Regions from separate parts of the uncultured Agrobacterium sp. genome, predicted to be linked through region 1. Evidence: predicted binding sites of a transcription regulator. Region 1 holds the regulator's gene; the other holds the start of a gene.
The links. The regulator PhoB, encoded in region 1, activates phosphate uptake and scavenging genes when phosphate is short. The targets are predictions, from matches to a motif close to TGTCATNNANCTGTCAT.

Region 1 (7,304 bases):
GTGCTCTTCGCAAAGCGCCCGCAGCGTACGCAGGAACTCAGGCGCGACGACGCGGATACCGCCCTCACCCTGGATCGGCTCGATCAAAAGGGCTGCCGTTTCAGGCACGATAGCAGCTTTGAGCGCGTCGAGATCACCGAACGGCACCTGATCGAAACCCTCGACCTTGGGGCCGAAACCCTCCAGATATTTGGCCTGGCCGCCAGCCGCGATGGTGGCAAGCGTGCGGCCATGAAACGCGCCTTCAAAGGTGATGATGCGGAATTTTTCCGGGTGGCCGTGGGTGTATTGATAACGGCGTGCGGTCTTGATGGCGCATTCCAGCGCTTCGGCGCCTGAGTTGGTGAAGAACACCTTGTCGGCAAAAGTCGCATCGGTCAGCCGCTTGGCCAGCACTTCCTGACCTGCAACCTCATAAAGGTTGGACAGGTGCCAGACCTTCTCTACCTGCGCCTTCAGAGAATCAACCATATGGGGATGGCTGTGGCCGACGGAGGTCACGGCGACGCCCGCACCGAAATCGAGATATCGCTCGCCGGTTTCCGTGATCAGCCAAACGCCCTCGCCTCGTTCGAAGCGTAAGGGGGCTCTGGAAAACGTATCGAACAACGGCCCGGATTTGGGGGCAGTTTCGGCCATGGCGACATCACTCCTTACGTCAAGTCGGGACAGACGACTGTCAATAGGGCTAGCGGGTTATCCCTGCCCTGAAAATCAAAAATGCCGCCTCGCGGCGGCTTGCATGCTGTCTTCATTGCGAGGTCACTATTGTCACTTCCCCACCTAATGTCAACAAATCTCGGCACTTTCGGGCATTTACAAGCCTTGGTAAGCAAGCTTCCAGCAACCACCAACTGTTGCCTTTCTGACTCACAGGGGAAGCAAGTTGGGGAAAACCGGAAAATCGATTCCAGATGATTCCTGCGACTCTTGTCACGGAGTCAACCGACGATTAGGTTAACCGTCAATTACTAGACTGCAATGCGGCGGAACTAGTCACCTACAATCTGGCAAATGGCCTGCGCGTGGTTCACTCCACGGCATCGCAGGTGGATTCTGCCCGAAACAACGCGACGAGCGGAGAAGCGGCATGAACTGGACGGACGAACGAGTAGAAAAACTCAAGAGATTATGGTCCGAAGGGCTTAGCGCAAGCCAGATCGCAGCACAACTGGGCGGTGTGAGCCGCAATGCCGTCATCGGCAAGGTTCACCGCCTGAACCTGCCAGGTCGCGCCAAGGCTGGCGGCACGGTCGCCACGTCGCGCCCTGCGCCTAAGCGTCCTGCAGCAGCGCCGCGCCCAGCAAGCTACACGGCTGCTCCGGCCCGTGTCGCAACGAGCCGTCCTGCACCTGCACGCACCACTGGCGCTCTCGCGTTCAAGGAAGACATGGAGATCGACGCGGTCGAGCCCATGGAATATGTCCGCTCTTCCAACAATGTCGTCATCCCGATCTCGCGTCGCCTGACACTGACGGAGCTGACCGAACGTACCTGCAAGTGGCCCGTCGGTGACCCGCTCAAGGACGACTTCCACTTCTGTGGCTGCGAAGCAGCTGAAGCGTCGCCTTATTGCAAGTTCCACGCGAAAATGGCTTACCAGCCGGTGAGCGAACGCCGTAAGGCGTAAGGCTCAGTTTCAAGACCATTTCGAAAAGCGGGCTTCGGCCCGCTTTTTTTGTGCGTTCCTTCAAGCGTTTCCTCGATCCAATTGGTCCAGACTTGCCTGCAGCAGCGATCATGCGCAGACTACCACCATGAACGCGATCGACACGCTCTACGACTATATCTCGGTCCTATGGACGAAGGTGGTCAAAACGCCCTTCCCTCCGATCCCGCGCCGCGCACGCGGCGACGGGACGGTATATGTCGAATGGCGACGGGGTCGCTACTGGCTGATCTGCGAAGAGCGTGGCAAGGAGTATTGGCGGCGCGAGGCGAACGACATGGACGATGCCGCGTTCCAACTGATGTCGATCGTCTCGAGCGCGTTGGTGCGCGATCGAGAGCTTGAGTTTCGGCAAAAGCAAGCCGGTCGCTCTGGCGATCCTGACCGCTACTCGCGCTGGAACTGGATGTATCAGGAAATCGAGCTGATGAACGACATCAAGGAGAGTTATGGCGCTCGAACCAGAGCCCACTATGAGGAGGTGCTGCAACGCAGCCCGCTATCGCAGGACGAAATAGACGCCGCGCGCTATCCCCTTCCTACCTCGAGATCTGACGCCCCGTAGCCATATGCTGCAGGCTGCTGCGTGAGAAAAATCGGAGCGCTTGCCATGATAGAAAGCGCTCCCTAAGGCAATCAGGCTTCCATGGAATATCCGGCACCGCGAACGGTACGGATCACATCCTGCATGCTCGAGAAGTTCAGTGCCTTGCGCAGGCGACCAACATGGACGTCCACCGTGCGTTCATCCACGTAGATGTCATGTCCCCAGACGCCATCGAGAAGCTGAGATCTGGAGAAGACGCGTCCCGGCGACGTCATGAGGAATTCCAACAGACGGAACTCGGTCGGCCCAAGGCGGACTTCGCGGCTTTTGCGGTGAACGCGATGCGTCTCACGGTCGAGTTCGATATCACCGCATTTCAGCACCGAGGACAAAACCTCGGGTTTGGCGCGACGCAGCATCGCCTTGACACGTGCCATCAGCTCCGGCGTGGAAAAGGGTTTGACGACATAGTCGTCGGCGCCCGTAGCCAGACCGCGAACCCGTTCGCTTTCCTCGCCGCGCGCCGTCAGCATGATGATCGGCAGACGTTCGGTTTCGGGGCGCATACGCAGGCGACGGCAAAGCTCGATGCCGGAGACGCCTGGCAACATCCAGTCAAGGATGAGAAGATCCGGCGTGCGCTCCTGGAGGCGGATTTCCGCCTCGTCGCCACGCGGAATAGTGTCGACGTCATAGCCTTCGGATTCGAGATTGTAACGCAGGAGGACGCTCAGCGCCTCCTCATCTTCGACAACGGCGATTTTCGGCACCATGGCTCCAGATCCTATCTGTCGCTTACTCGGTCACAGCGCCGAGCGTGTTGGAACTATCGTCCTTCGGACGCTCACCTGCCGGCTGGCTGCCGGTGGTCATGTAGTAGATGGTCTCGGCAATGTTGGTCGCGTGATCGCCAACACGCTCGATGTTCTTGGCGCAGAACAGAAGATGCGTGCAGGTGGTGATGTTGCGCGGATCTTCCATCATGTAGGTCAGAAGCTCGCGGAAGAGCGAGGTGTACATGGCGTCGATCTCTTCATCGCGCTCGCGGATGGCCTGGGCCTTTTCCGCCGAACGCGTGGAGTAGACGTCCAGCACTTCCTTCAGCTGAACCAGCGCCAGTTCCGACAGGTGCTCCAGGCCACGCGCCAGTTTACGCGGAACGCCGGTGCCTGCCACTGCAATGACGCGCTTGGCGGTGTTCTTGCCCAGATCGCCGACGCGCTCGAGGTCTGCGGCGATGCGCAGCGAACCGATGATTTCGCGCAGGTCCGCCGCCATCGGCTGACGCTTGGCGATCGTCACGATCGCCTTGTCGCCGATTTCACGCTCGGCGTGATCGAGGATCGTATCGTCGGAGATGACCTTCTGCGCCAAGGCCGCATCGGAATTGACGAGCGCGCGCACTGCGTCGGCGCACATCTGCTCGGCCAGTCCGCCCATTTCGGCGATCCGGCGGCTGAGGAACTTCAGCTCCTCGTCATAGGCTGACATGATGTGGGAATGTGTCGGCATAGTCGTAATCTCCAGTTTCGAAACGCCCTGTCGCAAGCCTTTTGTTGGCTCAAGCGACAGGCGCGGTGGGATGCGCGGGCAACAGCAGGATCAGCCGAAACGACCCATGATATAGTCCTGGGTACGCTGGTCATCCGGGTTGGTGAACATCTTGTCCGTATCGTTCTCCTCGACCAGATGACCGAGGTGGAACATGGCGGTGCGCTGGGACACGCGAGCGGCCTGCTGCATCGAGTGGGTCACGATGACGATGGTGTAGTTGGCGCGAAGCTCGTGGATCAGTTCCTCGACCTTGGCAGTCGCGATCGGGTCGAGCGCCGAGCAGGGCTCATCCATCAGGATGACTTCCGGCGAAACGGCAACAGCACGCGCGATGCACAGGCGCTGCTGCTGACCACCGGAGAGACCGGTACCGGACTCATGCAAGCGGTCCTTGGCTTCGTTCCAGAGACCTGCCTTCTGCAAGCTGGACTCGACGATCTGATCCATATCCGCCTTGTTGCGGGCAAGACCGTGGATGCGCGGGCCGTAGGCGATGTTTTCGTAGATCGACTTCGGGAACGGGTTCGGCTTCTGGAACACCATGCCGACACGCGCGCGAAGCTCGACGACATCGATTGCAGGATCGTAGATGTCTTCACCGTCGAGCGTGATCTGGCCGGTCACGCGGCAACCGTCGATGGTGTCGTTCATGCGGTTCAATGTGCGCAGGAAGGTGGACTTGCCACAACCGGATGGGCCGATGAGCGCCGTTACGGTGTTTTCGCGAACATTGAGGTTCACATCGTAAAGGGCGCGCTTCTCGCCGTAGTAGACGGAGACGTCCTTGCCGATCATCTTATAGGAAACTTCATTCATTTTCTTGTCCAGCGCCTTTTCAACTGCTGCTTCCGACAACATGTTCATTGTTCCGTTCTCCCTTGGTTCTTCGCATTTTCAGACGGAAACCAGGTATCCACTTTTCTCAAAATGCTTTTACCAGCGACGCTCGAAGCGGCGACGCAGGAGGATTGCGCCCACATTCATCACAAGGAGGAACATAAGCAGGATGATGATAGCGCCAGACGTTCTCTCGACAAAGGCGCGTTCGGCTTCGTTTGCCCACATGTAGATCTGAACCGGCAGCGCTGTTGCAGGATCGAGCGGCGTCGTCGGGTAGTTGGCGACGAAGGCCACCATGCCGATGAGAAGCAGTGGAGCTGTTTCGCCAAGGGCGTGTGCGAGACCGATGATGGTACCGGTCAGGATGCCGGGCATGGCGAGCGGCAGCACGTGGTGAAAGATGGTCTGCATCTTCGATGCGCCAAGACCGAGTGCGGCTGCGCGGATAGACGGCGGCACGGCCTTCAAGGCTGCACGCGTCGCGATAATGATCGTGGGCAGCGTCATCAATGTGAGCACCAGACCGCCGACGAGCGAAGCCGAGCGCGGGAAGCCCATGAAGTTGATGAACACCGAAAGACCGAGCAGACCGTAAACGATAGAGGGTACCGCCGCCAGATTGTTGATGTTGACCTCGATAAGGTCCGTCAGGCGGTTCTTCGGCGCAAACTCTTCCAGGTAGATGGAGGCTGCAACGCCAATCGGCAGCGACAGCACCAGAACGATCAGCATCATGTAGAAGGAGCCGATGAGTGCAACGCCGACACCGGATGCCTCAGGGCGGCTGGACGCGCCGTTGAAGAAGATACCGGTGTTGAACTTCTTTTCCAACGCGCCCTTTTCCACCAACTGGTTCATCCAGCCGACCTGCTGGTCGGAGATGCGGCGGTTCTGCTCCTCGCCAGTCATATCGACCTGGCCCTTGAAGGCACTGTCGACATCACCCGATGCCAGAAGAGAAACGGTGCGCGTCGTGCCGATCACGTTCGGGTCGGAGGTGACGATATCGCGAAGCTGGGTGCGGACGCTGTCAGAGATAAGCGCGTTGACGGCGCGCAACGCCGTACGGTCTTCCAGCGAAACGCCGAGTACCTTGGCAAGCGAGTTGCGGGCCACAACCGGATAATTCGCCGTCATCAGCTTGGTCGGGTTCTGAGCACGGACATTGTCCGGATCGATGATCTGTTGCGAGAACTCGACCGGGATCGTGATCATCGTCTGCTGAAAGGCGGTGTAGCCCTTGCCGATGACGGACCAGAGAAGCAGGAAGAGAAACAACAGGCCGAAGGAGATCGCAGCGACACCATAGGTGCGGAAGCGGCGCTCTGCGGCATAACGGCGCTTGATGCCGATATCGCGACGGACCTTCTTCGTTGCGGCGGGGGCGGAAACGCCCTGAGTAACGACGTCGGTCATTCGTACTGCTCCCGGTATTTGCGCACGATGTAGAGCGCGTAGATATTGAGGCAAAGCGTGATCGCAAACAGCGTGATGCCAAGCGCGAAGGCAACGAGCGTCTGCGGCGAGGTGAACTCAAGGTCGCCCGTCAGCTGGCTGACGATCTTGACGGTTACGGTTGTCATCGGCTCGAAGGGGTTAAGTTGCAGGCGGGCGGCAACACCGGCGGCCAGAACCACGATCATGGTTTCACCGATGGCGCGCGAGGCGGTCATCAGGATCGCGCCGACGATGCCTGGAAGAGCGGCCGGCAGAATGACCTTCTTGACCGTCTCGGAGCGGGTGGCACCAAGGCCCAACGAGCCATCGCGAAGCGAGCGAGGCACGGCGGTGATGATGTCATCCGACAGCGAGGAAACGTAAGGGATCAGCATGATACCCATGACGAAGCCGGCAGTGATGACGCTCTGTGCCTGGATGAAGCTGGCATAGTTGCCGGTTGCCAGACCGTTGATTTGAGCAGAGATGTCACGCAGGAACGGACCGACAGTCGTCAGCGCAAAGAAGCCGTAGACAATCGTCGGGATGCCGGCGAGCACTTCCAAGAGCGGCTTGGCGATAGAGCGCAAACGCGGGCTTGCATACTCGGCCATGTAGATTGCCGAAAACAGACCGACCGGAACCGCGACCAGCATGGCCACGAAGCCGATATAGAGCGTACCGGCGAGCAGCGGAATAAGGCCGAACTGACCGGAGCTATCGGTAGAACCAGCTGCGGCGAAGCGTGGGTCCCATACCGTGCCGAAGAAGAACTGGTGGGCAGGCACCATCTGAAAGAACTGGATCGCTTCCGTCAGCATCGACATGACGATGCCGATGGTCGTCAGGATCGCGATTGAAGAGGCCACCAGCAACGCGCCGAGAATGACCTGCTCGACCCGGTTGCGGGCACGAAAGCGCGGTGCGATGGCGCGAAGGGCATGGAATGCGCCGCCGAGTGCAGCAAGAAGCACGACCAGCGCCATGGCGATACGGCTGGTGGACGTCAGCGTGTTCAGCTTTTCCGCGGCCTCGATCATGTAAGGCTGTGGATCGCCAGCGATGGCAACACCCTTGGACGCGAGCACCGTGCGCGCCGTGGCCGGATCTGCCTTTACTGCGTCGTACTCAGATGACGAGAGTTGGTTCAAGCCACGCGCGATCGACGTCACCATGCCGTAGGTCAGGCTCTGCTGCGCTTCCGGCTGTGCCTTGATGTCTTCCGGGAAGCTAGCATGGACTGCCGAATTGATGACG
Region 2 (7,304 bases), on a different contig from region 1:
GCCGTCGGCATGATCGTCATTGGCAGGATACCAGCGAACGATTTGGCCGTACTCATTCTTCTCACGCGGATTAGCCGCGTTGACGGCCATCACGTCACCGCCTGCATTGGTGCGAATCTTTCCGTCTTTTACCTCGCCGCGGCGGCTGTTGTTGGTCAGCGCGCAATAGGCTTCAATAGCAACCGGGTTGATGGCGACCCACTCCGGGCGGTCCATGGTCGTGGCGCCAACCTTGGATGCGGCCTGACGGGTAAAGACGCAGATTTCGTCCATCTTCATACCGGTCGATTGCGGCGTCAGAGCTAGCCATTCGCCAATGCCATCATCGGTGAACTTGGCAACATGGAGCGTGCCTTCGTCTAGCAGCTTGGACGTGTCGCCGCCTGGAACATAGATGCCGCTGGAAACGAACTTGTAGAGGAATTCACCGCGCTCATCATCGCCCATGTAAACGACGACGCGACCATCACGCGCCACCACAACAGCAGCGTTTTCATGCTTGATGCGCCCAAGTGCGGTGCGCTTGATCGGCGTAGAGGAGGCATTGGACGGATCGATTTCCACTACATAGCCAGCGCGGCGCGGCTCGTTCGGATTCTTCGAGACATCGAAACGCTCGTCGAACTTCTCATAGCCATAGCGCGTCTCGGCAGCGATGCCATAGCGCTTGAAGTCATCCGGCATTTTGAAGTTGGGCTCAGTGGAGCCGAAATAGCCGTTGAAGTTCTCTTCGCAGGTCAGATAGGTGCCCCATGGCGTGCGGCCTGCGCCGCAATTGTTGAAGGTGCCAAGACAGTCTACACCTTTCGGGTCGGCTGCTGTCTTGACGAGTTCCGAGCCAGCAGCAGGACCGGAAAGCTTCAAGGGCGTGTTGTGGTGGATACGACGGTTGAACGGGCTGCCGACGACGATCTCCCAGCCGTCCTTGCCTTCCGCCACTTCCATGACGGTGACTCCTTGCATGTGCTGCAGGATCTTCACCTCATCCAGATTCGCTGGCATGCCTTTTTCGCGGTGGGGCAGGTTGGTTTCGTTGTTTACATATTCGTGGTTTACCGCGATCAACTGGTGGTTGCCGACGACGAAAAGCTCCATGCCATCGGTGTTCTCTCCGAAAACCTTGTCTGAGTTTTCAACGCTGACGCCTTTTGTAGGGTCGATATCGGCCACGTTGGGGAATAGTGGCTGACCCCACTTGGCAAGCGGCTTCCAGCTATAGCCTTCCGGCACATGGACAGTGTGATCGGTTGCGGCGAGCACCGGCTTGAATGGAAAGCGAGAGGCAGCCTCCTGCGCTTGAGCTGAAGTCGAGGTCGCAAGATTGCCAAGTGTGCCAAGAGCCGCGGCCGCAGAGCCGAAGGCCAGCAAACCACCGAGGAAACCGCGACGCGAGACGGCGGATTCGACGACGCGGTCGAAATCAGTCACGGCTGGCGGGGGATTTTGCAGCTCGTCCCACTCGTCCCAGCTGAGCTTGCTTGTGTCGATGTTGGTCATGGCGCTCTCCGTTTGCTTACTCCGGGAAAATTTCAGGCAGCAACTAAAGCGGGTTTATTACAGCGATGTGACGGGTTGATAGGCGGCGTACCTCTTCAGGTTGCGCCTCTCATGCGACCGCTGGTGTGGGGAAGATGCCTGAGTGGTAGTGGCCGGTCGCATTCCACCCCTTGAATGGACAAATTGCTGTGAATGTCACCCAGAAGCGCCGCGAGCGGTCTACCCGCAGCCTTTGTTGAGCGCGCGATTGGGCACCACGGCTTGCTGGGAGAAAGTCAGCCTGCTCGGAAACGAGATGGCTGGAAAATAACGCCCGGCCCCTGCGCCATCGCTCCTTGAACGCGGTGGCAGGAGTGCCCTGATGGCCCTCAATCGTGCGACCATTTTCTTGTGATGAATAAGGGCAGCGCTTGGCTGCCCTTTGTGATCCTTACAGTCTTGTCCAGGTCTGCGATTTACACAGCACCTTCAACACGCAACCCTTCATGCTGAGGGAATTGCCCGACACCGTGCCGGAGCCGCTATAGGTCTTGTCGGCTGCCGGGTCGGTAATTTCACCCGAGTAGCTGTTGCCGCTGCCCGTCATCTTGCCGATCTGCTTGCCGGCATGTTTTCCCGTCTTCAGCGTCACGCAGAATGCAGAGCCGCACTTTGCGATTGCTGCGGTCTCACCGCTCGCTGTCTTCCAGTTGCCTTCGATGGCTTCGGCAGCAAAGACATTGGTGCTGATCAAAAATGCCAGACCTGTGAGAATCGTCAATTTCTTCATATGGACCTCCCAATCCAAAAAAGGCACGGCAGCGCAGTGCTGCCCGTGGCTTTCGCAACTCCAGTGCGAATGGACATCTTTATAGTTGACGTTCACGTAAAAGGAAACCTGAAGGCGGGGCGGATGAAGAATTTTTGGTGTGTCCTAAGACCGAATGTGTCGCACCCCGAAAACGCAAGCTTCTGCCGTGGTTAGCAGAGCGTTTAAATCCATCCGTAAACTTTTCGTAAAATTGCAGCGAAAACCCTTAATTTGCAGGCCCTCCCATATTTAACAAAAATCCAATTTTACCAATCGTTTGGACTTTATTTGGCCCCCGTTAATCATGGATTTTAAGCGCCCGTTGAAGGCCGTTTGGCATAGTGAGCTCAACAAAGAGCAGGAACAACCTGACGACAGCCGGAGACGAAAAAGCCGCAGAAGACGGTAGCGCTCCAAAGCTGAAAAAGCTTTCGCAGAGAAGCGGACAAACAGGAAGAATACGGGCAAACAGGGACTAGAAAAATGGCAAGATTTGAAATGCGCGATATCGAGTTGGCAGTTGCCGGTGGACAAAGCCGCGCGGATGTCTTCTGCAATCTCGGCCTGATCTATGCAACAGGCCGGGGCTGCCCGGTGGATCTCATTGCCGCCCATAAGTGGCTGAATATCGCAGCCATCAAGGGTTCAGAAAGAGCTGCATCGCTACGCGCCGATCTTGCCCGCAACATGACCAAAGCAGACCTCGCTGCAGCCCTTCGCGCTGCCCGCGACTGGATGACCACGCACTGAATTCCAAGAAGACGATTTCAAAAAGACGGAGCGATCAGAAGATCGCCAGTGGTTTCGACTGGTAACCTCCAGTCCCGGTCGAGACACCCATGATACCGCAAACGCCGACGGCAACGCCGCATGCTTGCAACGAGAGATCAAAACCGTGACCGGCAGAAACAAGGCCGGCACGGTTTTTTCTTGTTTGATTGTCAGCCGATCGCTTTCAAGACTTTCGGCAGAGCCTCGGCGAAAAGGTCGAGCTTGTCGTCCGGGCCAGCGCTCACTCGGATACAGCGGTTGAGCGGTTCCACGCCCGGCATGCGGATGAAGACGCCATGCTCCATTAATCCGTCCACGATGGATTTTGCATAGACGCCGTCTTTGTGACAGTCGATAGCAACGAAGTTCGTCGCCGAGGGGAGGGGCGAAAGACCGTTTTGCCGTGCAATCGTGGAAATACGCTCGCGGGCATTGGCGATGCGCTTCACAACGTCGCGCAGATAGACTTGATCGTTAAGTGCTGCCAGCGCCGCTGCGATCGAAACCCGAGACATGCCGAAGTGATTGCGAATCTTGTCGAATGCTTGCGCATTGCCGAGTGTGCCGATCGCATAACCGACGCGCGCACCGGCAAGACCATATGCTTTGGAAAAAGTCCGCATGCGTAAAACATTCGGCATACCGATCATGGCGCGGACGCTGGGTACCGCACTTTCCGGTGCCGTTTCGCAGTAGGCCTCATCGAGAATCAGCAGGCATGTTTCCGGCAGCGCCTTGGCAAAGGTCAGCACCTCGTTTGCGTCCCACCAACTGCCCATAGGATTGTCGGGGTTTGCGAAATAAACCAGCGGCGCATTTTCCTTTATGACGAGATCGAGCAGTCCATCGAGGTTCTCGTGGTCATCAAGATAGGGCGTCGTTACCAACCGGCCACCATAGCCATTCACATGGTAATTGAACGTCGGGTATCCACCGAAAGACGTGACGACCGGCGTACCCGGTTCCACCACCAACCGAACGATTTCACCCAGCAGTCCGTCCACACCACTTCCAATGGCGATATTGCCTCGCGAAATGCCGTGATGGATGGCGAGCGCTTCACGCAACTCGTAATTTTCCGGATCGGTATACATCCATGTTTCGCCAGCGGCATTGCGCATTGCCTCGAGCACGGAAGGTGAGGGTCCAAAGCCGCTTTCATTGGCGCCGATACGCGCTTTGACTGCCAGTTTTCTGTTGCGCTCTATCGCTTCAGGACCAACGAAAGGGACCGTGGATGGAAGCGAGGCGGCAAGGGGAGTGAAGCGCGAAAATGCGGACATTTCAGTGGGTTCCGTGTTTCTTGAAGCGGATGGCCTCACAATAGAAACAAAATCGGCCTGCGCAAGGCAGGCCGACATCTATGTCGCTATTTTTCGCTGTCGACTCTAGGTCGCGTCGTTATCAGAGCGACGTCTCGAAGCTCAAGCGACGGATATGGTGCAGAAACTCGGGATCGATCAGCATGTTGAAACCGACAGAAGCGTTTTCCTCTTCCCTCCGGATCAGCGTGCAGCCGATTTCATCGCGTATACCGATAATCTCAAGATAGAAATTGCTGGGAAGATCGAGATGAGGGCTGACTTCGATGTCTGCTCCATAGAGAGAAATCTTGCGGATGAGACAACGCATCGTGTTGCTGGTGCTGAGATGATGGCCGATGAAGGTGATCTTACCGGGTCGGTCGATCACATATTTTTCATACATCTCGTCTTGTGGAACGGCACCCTTTGTCTTGATATCTATATTGAGTGTCATGACAACCTCCCGATTGTCTCTTCTCGTCCTTGAATGATACGCCTGCCGAGTTGCCGGATTCTGAAGGCAATTCGTAAAATGCCGTATGTCTGTCCCATTTTGCCACGGCATGCGCCGAGCGAACTGGTCTTCTGTGACGTTGGTAGAACATTATTATCTCCAGAAGGTTGCGCGGAGCTTATAGAACCGCCGCCGGTAGACGCCTCGCACGTGGTTGACGTGAAGCGTACTTGTCGTTACGCCTGCTTCGATACGGAAGACGCAGGTTCGGGTGGAGCATTTCAGATGGCGGGCAGACTGGTCATTATCGGCGCTGGGCAGGGAGCCTTCGCTCTCGCTGCCAAGCTTCGTGCTTTAAAGGACGATCGTCCCATCACCATCATCGGTTCGGAAGAGGTTCTTCCCTATCAGCGTCCGCCTTTGTCCAAGAAATATCTCATGGGCGAAATGAGTTTCGATCGGTTGGAATTCCGATCTTCTCAATGGTTCTTGGACAATAATGTCGAGATCCGACTCTCCACATGGGTCGAGGAAATCGACCGCAAGGCGAAGACTGTCCGGATGCAGGATGGCTCCGTGCTGGCTTACGATAAGCTCGCACTGGCAACAGGTGCGGCGCCTCGTTTGCTCCCCGCGGGCGTGGGCGGCGATCTGGACGGAGTCTTAACCGTCCGAGACAAGCGCGATGCCGATCGGCTGAGGGAGGAAATGCAGCCGGGTCGGCGGTTGTTGGTCATAGGCGGCGGCTATATCGGACTGGAGGCCGCAGCGGTAGCGCGTCAACTTGGGCTTGATGTTACGCTCATTGAAATGGCCGACCGGATTCTTCAACGAGTCGCCTCGGCTGAAACAGCCGCCATTATGCGCGACCTGCATGTATCGAAAGGGGTTTCCGTTCGAGAAAATACAGGTCTTGTGCGACTTGAGGGAGAGGGTGGACGTGTAAAGAAAGCAGAGCTTTCGGACGGTTCGTCACTGGACGTCGACTTCGTCATAGCCGGCATTGGTGTTACTCCCAATGACCGCTTGGCCCGTGAGTCGGGCTTGGCAGTAGGCAATGGTGTCATCGTCGATGAGTTTACCCGCACCTCCGATTTCGACATCCACGCTATGGGCGACTGCGCAGTTTTGCCAATGAATGGTGCGGCGGTTCGTTTGGAGTCGGTGCAGAATGCGGTCGATCAGGCGGAGGCTGCAGCGCTCGTGCTTTCAGGCGAAGAAAGGCCTTATCTGCCAAAGCCGTGGTTCTGGTCGGATCAGTATGACGTGAAGCTGCAGATTGCTGGCTTTAACGCGGGTTACGACGAGACAGTGCTCCGTCCCGGCCAACGAGCGGGAAGCCACTCCATATGGTACTTCAAGCAAGGCCGGTTTGTCGCTGTCGATGCTATCAATGACGCCAAGGCCTATGTAACCGGCAAGAAAACGCTCGACACGGACTTCCCACTCAACCGTGCGATCCTTGAGGATCCTGCCGCCGACCTGAAATCGCTTTTGACATGAGGACTGAGATGCGCGCCGCTGAAAATCGCTTCAAGAATGCCATCCATCGCGGTGAACCGCAAATAGGCCTCTGGCTGGACATGGGGGAGGCAATTGCGGCGGAGATCGCTGGTACCGCTGGGTTCGATTGGCTGGTGATCGACGGAGAACATGGCCCGAACGATTTGCGAAGCATTATCGATCAGTTGCGCGCACTCGAGACGTCTTCCGCCGAACCGGTCGTGCGCGTTCCAATGGGAGAAAGCTGGATCATCAAGCAGATGCTGGACGCCGGAGCGAGAACGCTTCTCGTTCCCATGGTCGATTCTGCCGCGCAGGCGAAGTCGCTGGTATCTGCAATGCATTATCCGCCGAGAGGAGTTCGTGGGATGGGGGCTGTAGTGGCTCGCGCGTCTGCTTTCGGTAGCATTCCAGACTATAATCAGACGGCGTCGGACAGCGTATGTCTGCTGATCCAGGCCGAGACACGCGCTGCTATTGCCGATCTCGATAATATTCTGGAAGTAGAGGGAGTGGACGGCATCTTCATCGGTCCGGCCGATCTGGCCGCCGACATGGGGTATCTCGGAAAGATAGATGAGCCCGAGGTTCAGTCGGTCATTGAGGGCGCGATTCGTAAGATCGTCGCTGCCGGCAAGGCCGCTGGAATCCTGACGTTCAACGAATCGTACAATAAGAGATACCTTGAGCTAGGTGCTTCTTTCGTCGCCGTTGGTGCTGACGTATTTGAATTCTCAAACGTTTTGAAGAAACTCGCCGCTAGATATAAAGGCGGGTCGCTGGCGGCAAAAGCGTCCGGCTACTGATCATCAATCGTCGTTGCTGGCATTCAACTTTTCCGGCGGAATCCCTTCTTCGCCCGAAGAAAGGTGGCCCTCTTCAATAAGCCGTTCTCTCAAGATACGGTAGAGCGCTTCCTGTTTATCCAGTCCGAGTTCATCGGCGAATGCCTGGAGGGCTTTATCGATCTGGTGCGGAAGGTCCA

Region 2: QZ869_RS08425 (PhoX family phosphatase) is a predicted target of PhoB. The motif match lies at 1,554-1,570, and genes of this name have one in related genera.

What each region holds. Positions count from the first base shown of each region.
Region 1 covers NZ_CAJYTV010000016.1:295,074-302,377, reverse strand. Annotated here, with positions in the region: gene QZ869_RS15015 (aspartate aminotransferase family protein) at 1-639, opposite strand, end outside; gene QZ869_RS15010 (GcrA family cell cycle regulator) at 1,091-1,630, shown strand; gene QZ869_RS15005 (hypothetical protein) at 1,758-2,234, shown strand; gene phoB (phosphate regulon transcriptional regulator PhoB) at 2,306-2,989, opposite strand; gene phoU (phosphate signaling complex protein PhoU) at 3,012-3,728, opposite strand; gene pstB (phosphate ABC transporter ATP-binding protein PstB) at 3,819-4,634, opposite strand; gene pstA (phosphate ABC transporter permease PstA) at 4,704-6,026, opposite strand; gene pstC (phosphate ABC transporter permease subunit PstC) at 6,023-7,304, opposite strand, start outside.
Region 2 covers NZ_CAJYTV010000009.1:243,989-251,292, forward strand. Annotated here, with positions in the region: gene QZ869_RS08425 (PhoX family phosphatase) at 1-1,497, opposite strand, end outside; gene QZ869_RS08430 (DUF2147 domain-containing protein) at 1,928-2,266, opposite strand; gene QZ869_RS08435 (sel1 repeat family protein) at 2,771-3,037, shown strand; gene QZ869_RS08440 (pyridoxal phosphate-dependent aminotransferase) at 3,229-4,341, opposite strand; gene QZ869_RS08445 (hypothetical protein) at 4,463-4,816, opposite strand; gene QZ869_RS08450 (FAD-dependent oxidoreductase) at 5,102-6,319, shown strand; gene QZ869_RS08455 (HpcH/HpaI aldolase/citrate lyase family protein) at 6,328-7,125, shown strand; gene QZ869_RS08460 (hypothetical protein) at 7,129-7,304, opposite strand, start outside.